2 regions of the Streptomyces sp. NPDC001914 genome follow, and region 2 is predicted to be linked to the other one. Evidence: riboswitches for the same ligand, from Rfam matches in the RefSeq annotation. Region 2 holds a riboswitch; the other holds the start of a gene.

Region 1 (4,144 bases), on a different contig from region 2:
GAGGAGCTCGCCGAGGCGGGTGAGGACGAGCTCGTACGGCTGCTGGGGAAGGCGCACGGGCACGCGCTGTTCGCGATGGCGCTGGCCCACGACGAGCGGCCGGTGGTGGCCGAGCGGGAGACCAAGTCGGTGTCGGTCGAGGACACGTACGACGTGGACATCCACGACCGGGTCCGGGTGGAGCTGGAGGTGCAGCGGCTCGCCGACCGGTGCGTGCGGCGGCTGCGCGGGGCCGGGTTGTCGGGGCGGACCATCGTGCTGAAGGTCCGCCGGTACGACTTCTCGACGCTGACCCGGTCCGAGACGCTGCGGGGGCCCACGGACGACCCCGGCGTCGTCCGGGAGGCCGCCGCCCGGCTGCTGGAGGGCGTGGACACGACCGGGGGCGTCCGTCTGCTGGGGGTCGGTGTCTCCGGGCTCGCCGACTACACGCAGGAGGACCTGTTCGCGCAGGCGCAGGCAGCGGCCGTGGGGGAGACGGCGGCCGAGGAACACGCCGCGGAGGAACCCGCCGAGCCGGCCGCCGCGGCCGAAACGGCCGCACCGGCCGAGCGGCGGTGGCCCTCCGGGCACGACGTGACCCATGCCGAGTACGGGCACGGCTGGGTTCAGGGCAGCGGGCTGGGGCGGGTCACGGTGCGGTTCGAGACGCCGTACTCCGGGCCCGGCCGGGTGCGGACCTTCCGGACGGACGATCCGCGGCTCGAACCGGCCGACCCGCTGCCCCTGGTGGAGCGAAGACCCGAGGACCCCGGCGGACTTCCGGCGGGCCCCGGGTCCCCGGGGCCGGACGCGGGAGCGTGGGACCGCGGGTCCGAGGGGCGGGAGCGGGACGGGGCCGGGGGTCAGGCGTCCTCCGAGCCTGCCAGACGGCCGAAGTCGCGGTCCGGCGGCGGAGGGGACGCCACGTCGAGGCCGTAGTGGTGGTAGAGCTGGAGTTCCTGCTCGGGGGAGAGGTGGCGCCCCACGCCGAAGTCGGGGGCGTCCTTGATCAGGGCCCGGTCGAAGGGGATGCGCAGGGTCCCCTCGATGATCTCGCTGGGCTCCAGGGGCACGAAGGCGTCCCTGCTGAACAGCCCGGTGCGTATGGCCGCCCACTCCGGGACGCCGGTCGCGTCGTCGAGGTAGACCTCGTCGATCGTGCCGATCTTGGTGCCGTTGCTGTCGAACGCCTTGCGGCCGATCAGGTTGCGCGGATCGATGTCGGTCTGCACGGTCCCTCCAGTGGTCGCAAACTCATCCGTAAGTACTACAAAAGAGCACATCTGTGAAGGTGGCCACTCGAAGGCTCCGGCCCAGTCCCCGCTGGTAGGCTGGCAAGCGGCTGCTGATCCCGTGCGGGAGAGTCCTCCGGAATTTCACCGGAGGCGCCGAAGGAGCAAATCCTCCCCGGAATCTCTCAGGCTCACGTACCGCACGGACGAGGTCACTCTGGAAAGCAGGGCGGGTGCCGATGGCCTCCGCTCTCACCGACGGTGAAAGCCGGATCGTCCACGGGACCATCCGGTGAAACTCTCAGGTTGAGATGACAGAGGGGGAGGCCGTCGGGGTACCCGTGCCGGGGTGCCCCTCGAAGGTCGCGTCAGACCAGGAGGCCTCCGCCATGACCGCCCCTCGCATTCCGCTCTCCGAGCTCGAACAGGGAATCCCCTTCGAGCAGCGCCACATCGGACCCGACCTCGAAGCACGGGCCAAGATGCTCGCGCAGGTCGGATACGGCTCGCTCGACGAGCTGACGGCCGCCGCGGTGCCGGACGTGATCAAGAACGTCGAGGCCCTGAACCTGCCGGCCGCGCGCACCGAGGCCGAGGTACTGGCCGAGCTCCGCTCCCTCGCGGACCGCAACCAGGTGCTCGGTTCGATGATCGGCCTCGGTTACTACGGTACGTTCACGCCGCCGGTGATCCTGCGCAACGTCATGGAGAACCCGGCCTGGTACACCGCGTACACGCCGTACCAGCCGGAGATCTCGCAGGGCCGTCTCGAGGCGCTGCTGAACTTCCAGACCGTCGTCGCCGAGCTGTCCGGTCTCCCGACCTCCGGCGCCTCCCTCCTGGACGAGGGCACCGCCGCCGCCGAGGCGATGGCGCTGTCCCGCCGCATGGGCAAGAACAAGAAGGGCCTCTTCCTGGTCGACGCGGACGCGCTGCCGCAGACCATCGCCGTCATAGAGACCCGCGCGGAACCGACCGGTGTCGAGATCGTCGTCGCCGACCTCGCCGACGGCATCCCGGCCGACCTCGCCGGGCGCGAGATCAACGGCGTGCTGATCCAGTACCCGGGCGCCTCCGGTGCCGTACGCGACATCAAGCCGGTCATCGAGCAGGCGCACGAGCTGGGCGCGGTCGTCACCGTCGCCGCCGATCTGCTCGCCCTGACCCTGCTGACCTCGCCCGGCGAGCTCGGCGCCGACATCGCGGTCGGTACGACGCAGCGCTTCGGTGTGCCGATGGGCTTCGGCGGTCCGCACGCCGGCTACATGGCGGTCCGCGAGAAGTTCGCGCGCAGCCTTCCCGGCCGACTGGTCGGCGTCTCCGTGGACGCCGACGGGCACAAGGCGTACCGCCTCGCCCTGCAGACGCGTGAGCAGCACATCCGCCGCGAGAAGGCGACCAGCAACATCTGCACCGCTCAGGTGCTCCTCGCCGTGATGGCCGGCATGTACGCCGTCTACCACGGCCCCGAGGGCCTGCGGACCATCGCACGGCGTACCCACCGCTACGCCACGGTCCTGGCCGCCGGACTCACCGCCGGCGGTGCCGAGGTCGTGCACGGCGCCTACTTCGACACGCTCACCGTGCGGGTCCCGGGCCGCGCCGCCGCCGTGGTGGCCGCCGCCCGCGACAACGGCGTGAACCTCCACCCCGTCGACGCCGACCACGTGTCGATCTCGTGCGACGAGACGACCACGCGCGCGCAGCTGGCCGCCGTGTGGACCGCGTTCGGCGTCGAGGGCGACGTCGCGGCGCTGGACGTGAGCACCGAGGACACCCTGCCGGAGGCGCTGCTGCGCACCGACGCGTACCTCACGCACCCCGTGTTCCACGACCACCGCTCCGAGACCGCGATGCTGCGCTACCTGCGCAAGCTCTCCGACCGCGACTACGCGCTCGACCGCGGCATGATCCCGCTGGGCTCCTGCACCATGAAGCTCAACGCGACCACCGAGATGGAGTCGGTCACCTGGCCCGAGTTCGGGCAGATCCACCCCTTCGTGCCCGCCGAGCAGGCCCAGGGCTACCTGACGCTGATCCACGAGCTGGAGGACCAGCTCGCCGAGGTCACCGGCTACGACAAGGTCTCGCTCCAGCCCAACGCCGGTTCGCAGGGCGAGCTGGCCGGTCTGCTGGCCGTCCGCGGCTACCACCGCGCCAACGGTGACGACCAGCGCACCGTCTGCCTCATCCCGTCCTCCGCGCACGGCACCAACGCCGCCAGCGCCGTGATGGCCGGCATGAAGGTCGTCGTCGTGAAGACTGCGGACGACGGCGAGATCGACGTCGCGGACCTGCGCGCCAAGATCGAGCAGTACCGCGACGAGCTGTCGGTGCTGATGATCACGTACCCCTCGACGCACGGTGTGTTCGAGGAGCACGTCGCCGACATCTGCGCCCAGGTGCACGAGGCCGGCGGCCAGGTCTACGTCGACGGCGCCAACCTGAACGCCCTGGTCGGCCTCGCCAAGCCGGGTCACTTCGGCGGCGACGTCTCGCACCTGAACCTGCACAAGACCTTCTGCATCCCGCACGGCGGCGGCGGTCCCGGCGTCGGCCCGGTCGGTGTGCGCGCGCACCTGGCGCCGTACCTGCCGAACCACCCGCTCCAGCCCGAGGCGGGTCCCGAGACCGGTGTCGGCCCGATCTCGGCCGCTCCCTGGGGTTCCGCGGGCATCCTGCCCATCTCCTGGTCGTACGTCCGGCTGATGGGCGGCGAGGGCCTCAAGCGCGCCACGCAGGTGGCCGTGCTCTCCGCCAACTACATCGCCAAGCGCCTGGAGCCGCACTACCCCGTGCTGTACACCGGCCCCGGCGGTCTGGTCGCGCACGAGTGCATCATCGACCTGCGCCCGCTCACCAAGGCGACGGGCGTCAGCGTCGACGACATCGCCAAGCGTCTGATCGACTACGGCTTCCACGCGCCGACG
Region 2 (4,144 bases):
CCTGGCGCAGCATGTGCTCGACCTGCCCGGCCGCGGCCGTGCCCGACGCGCTCACCTTCAACCGCCCCTTCGCGAACAATTCACGACGAACTCATCCCTTACGCCCGAGGTACCGGTTACCGACATGCGTCAACACCCCGACCGGGCCATGAAACCAGCTTATGCGGCGATCGTGCTCCGCCGGGGGAAGCAGTCGAGAGCCGGGAACCGCCGCGCGGGGCGGCCGGGCCCCCCGCGCGGCGGGTGTGCGGCCTCTCGGGGCACCTCCGCCGCCCGCGCCGTTCAGTGACCGTGCTGGTAGAAGGGCCGCACCTTCGCCCGCATCCAGTCGCCGACCGGGTCCTGCGCCACGTCGAGAAGAACGAGGTTCACCGCGATGTTCACCGGAACCCGGCCGAGCGCGCGGCCCAGGGCGTCCAGGGGCAGTGCGCGGGCGTCGCCCTCCCACGCCGAGAGTTCGACGCCGATGAACATGACAGGCGCGTCGCCCTCGATGCTGGCCAGACACCGGCGGGCGCTCAGGACGACACCCGTCGCGGCGAACTCCGCCGAGGCCGCGGCGAGGAAGTCCATCGGGTCGTCCTGCCAGTCGGGCTCGAAGAGCCGCACACGGCCCCCGCTGGCCGCCCCGTCCAGCTCGCTCCGCCCGGCTCTGCACAGCTCCGCGACGGCGATCGGCGGCAGCGGTACGCCGACCACGCCGTCCGGGTTCACCGCGATGCCGACCTGCGGGGGAAGTCCGCGGGCGAACTCCACGGCGGGCGCGATCGTGTACGACATGTGGCTGCCGACGACCTGGCGGAACTGCTCCTCGGAGCTGAAGACGGGGACGTAGACCTGACCGCCGATGTCCATCGTGGGCAGGTCGAGCGCGCCGCTCCGCGGGCCGCCGCCGTTGGGCAGCGGCACCCACACGAAGCTGCGGCCGAGCACCTCGACGATGCGGGCGGCCGCCGAGGGCCCCGCGGGCACGCCGAGGGAGGAGGACAACACCTCCTCCAGCTCGTTGCCGGGCCAACCGCCGTGCGGATGGGGGTGCGCCTGTGCCGGAAAGTCCATCTGTCTACCGTCCGCTTCGAACCGTTGTTCCGGCTGGAAAGGTTAGTGGGCGGCCACCGCGGGTCAGTGGCCGAATCCGATCCTGCCCGGCACGCTCCCGGTCAGTCGCCGAAGCCGGTACCGCGCGCCGCACTTGCGGACAAGGGCCGAAGTCGGTCGCGCGCGGCACTTCCCCGGTCAGCGGGCGAAGTCGATCCTGCGCAGTACGTCCGCCGCGTCGCGGTCGATCAGCACCGCGGAGCCGCAGCCCTCGGGCAGGTCTCCCCGCTCGGCGGAGCGCAGCAGCCGGGCGACCCCGCCGCGGTGGCGGGCGAAGGCGTAGCGCGAGACGCCCCGGCCGCGCTCGCGCTGGCCGTCCAGCGCGGTGTCGGGCGTGACGTCGAGCAGCAGCAGGTGCAGCGCGCCGCCGCGGCGCCGGGCCTCGCGGGCGAGCCAGCGGCGCACCCAGGCCTGGGTGCCGCAGTCGTGCACGACGAGTCCGCCGCCCTCGCGCAGGGCGCGGCGCAGGCCGGCGTAGTGCGCGAGGCGGACGAGGGGGCGGTAGAGCGCGTAGGGCAGCAGCCCGGACATCCGGCCGTCCCAGCGGTCCCGGGTGTCCTGCGAGTCGACCCGCGCGCCCCGCACGGCCCGCCGCATCAGCGTCGACTTGCCGCTGCCGGGCAGTCCGCTGACCACGACCACGTCGTGCGCACCGAAGCGGAGGCCGTGCGGACTGTGCCCGACCCGCTCGCGGAGGTCCCGCACGACGGCCGCGGGGCGGGGCCCGCGGGCCTCCCGGGCCGGTGCGCCGGTCTGCTCGGGCAGCGCGAGACCCGAGGTCGTCGCGTACGCCCTGGTCCTGTTCACCGTGACCGTCCTCCCCTTCGATGTGGAGTCCCATCCCCGTCGAGTGTAAAGAGAAGGTAATGGCAGGCGCTTCCCCATTTCGTACGCGGACTGCCACAGAGCGGTCACAGATGGCGGGCTGCCGTGATCCGACAGCGCGTGCGATGATGGCCGCGCCAACTGCATACCGGCCGCTTGAATCCGCGCGGGAGAGTCCTGGGTACGTGTACCCGGGCGCCGAAGGAGCAAGTCCCTCCCTTGAATCTCTCAGGCACCGTTACCGCGCGGGCGAGGCACATCTGAAAAGCGGGCCGCCCCGGCGGCTCCACCCAAGGTGCAAGTCAGGACCACCGTTTCGTGGGGTCTTGATGAACCTCTCAGGTTCCGATGACAGATGGGGAGGAACGACCTCGCCGTCATGCCCTGGGAGCCAGACCGATGAGCAGCAACGCACCCCGTCACACCGCGCTCGATGCCCTGCATCGTTCGCTCGGCGCGACCATGACCGACTTCGCGGGCTGGGACATGCCCCTGCGCTACGGCTCGGAGCGCGACGAGCACGTCGCCGTCCGCACGAAGGCCGGTCTCTTCGACCTCTCCCACATGGGCGAGATCACCGTCACCGGACCGCAGGCGGCGGAGCTCCTGAACCACGCGCTGGTCGGCAACATCGCCACCGTCGGCACCGGCCGCGCCCGCTACACCATGATCTGCCAGGAGGACGGCGGCATCCTGGACGACCTGATCGTCTACCGCCTGGCCGACCACGAGTACATGGTCGTCGCCAACGCCTCCAACGCCCAGGTGGTGCTGGACGCCCTGACCGTGCGCGCCGCCGGTTTCGACGCCGTGGTGCGCGACGACCGTGACGCCTACGCGCTGATCGCCGTGCAGGGACCGGAGTCCCCCGGCATCCTCAAGGCGGTCACCGACGCCGACCTCGACGGCCTGAAGTACTACGCGGGCCTGCCGGGCACCGTGGCCGGCGTTCCGGCCCTGATCGCGCGCACCGGCTACACCGGCGAGGACGGCTTCGAGCTGTTCGTCGCCCCCGCCGACGCCGAGAAGGTGTGGCAGGCGCTCACCGACGCGGGCACCCCGGTCGGGCTCGTCCCCTGCGGTCTGTCCTGCCGCGACACGCTGCGTCTGGAGGCCGGCATGCCGCTGTACGGGCACGAGCTGACCACCTCGCTGACCCCTTTCGACGCCGGTCTCGGCCGGGTCGTGAAGTTCGAGAAGGACGGCGACTTCGTGGGGCGCGCGGCGCTCGAGGAGGCCGCCTCCCGTGCCGAGCAGAACCCGCCGCGGGTCCTCGTCGGCCTGATCGCCGAGGGACGCCGTGTGCCGCGCGCCGGGTTCTCGGTCGTCGCCGGCGGCGAGGTGATCGGCGAGGTCACCTCCGGTGCCCCCTCCCCCACGCTCGGCAGGCCGATCGCCATGGCGTACGTCGACGCCGCGCACGCCGCGCCGGGCACGGCCGGTGTGGGCGTGGACATCCGGGGCAGCCACGAACCGTACGAGGTCGTGGCGCTGCCGTTCTACAAGCGCCGGAAGTGACACTGGTCCGTAAGGGCCGGACATGACACGGGCGCCTTCCGGGCGCCGCCACCGGCGGACGCCCCCGGGCGCCGGCACCGACAGGCGCCGGACGTGACCCTGGGCACATCCGCCCGGTCACCCACGCCTCCCTCCATCAGCACTCCACCGCGTACAGGAGAATTCAGGTCATGAGCAACCCCCAGCAGCTGCGTTACAGCAAGGAGCACGAGTGGCTGTCCGTCGCCGAGGACGGCGTCGCGACGGTCGGCATCACCGAGTTCGCGGCCAGCGCGCTCGGCGATGTCGTCTACGCCCAGCTCCCGGAGGTCGGTGACACGGTGACCGCGGGCGAGTCCTGCGGCGAACTGGAGTCGACCAAGTCGGTCAGCGACCTGTACTCCCCGGTGAACGGCGAGGTCGTCGAGGCCAACCAGGACGTCGTGGACGACCCGGCCCTGGTCAACTCCGCCCCCTTCGAGGGCGGCTGGCTGTTCAAGGTGCGCGTCGCGGACGAGCCCGAGGACCTGATGTCCGCCGACGAGTACACCGCCTTCACCGCCGGCTGAGGAGAGTCACCCGCATGTCGCTCATGAACACCCCCCTGCACGAGCTCGACCCGGACGTGGCCGCCGCCGTCGACGCCGAGCTGCACCGCCAGCAGTCGACGCTGGAGATGATCGCCTCGGAGAACTTCGCTCCGGTCGCGGTCATGGAGGCCCAG

What was found. Region 2 has a riboswitch for glycine ahead of gcvT (glycine cleavage system aminomethyltransferase GcvT). Riboswitches for the same ligand answer to the same signal wherever they lie in the genome.
Region 1: it holds a riboswitch for glycine, as region 2 does, so the genes downstream of both, gcvP (aminomethyl-transferring glycine dehydrogenase) here and gcvT (glycine cleavage system aminomethyltransferase GcvT) in region 2, are expected to answer to the same signal.

What each region holds. Positions count from the first base shown of each region.
Region 1 is NZ_JBIASW010000003.1:9,568-13,711, forward strand. Features, by position in the region: gene ACFYYF_RS09275 (DNA polymerase IV) at 1-921, shown strand, start outside; gene ACFYYF_RS09280 (PRC-barrel domain-containing protein) at 846-1,214, opposite strand; glycine riboswitch at 1,329-1,425, shown strand; gene gcvP (aminomethyl-transferring glycine dehydrogenase) at 1,604-4,144, shown strand, end outside.
Region 2 is NZ_JBIASW010000019.1:74,638-78,781, reverse strand. Features, by position in the region: gene ACFYYF_RS35865 (enhanced serine sensitivity protein SseB C-terminal domain-containing protein) at 1-55, opposite strand, end outside; gene ACFYYF_RS35860 (enhanced serine sensitivity protein SseB) at 283-1,059, opposite strand; gene ACFYYF_RS35855 (AAA family ATPase) at 1,237-1,905, opposite strand; glycine riboswitch at 2,081-2,177, shown strand; gene gcvT (glycine cleavage system aminomethyltransferase GcvT) at 2,323-3,441, shown strand; gene gcvH (glycine cleavage system protein GcvH) at 3,612-3,989, shown strand; gene glyA (serine hydroxymethyltransferase) at 4,004-4,144, shown strand, end outside.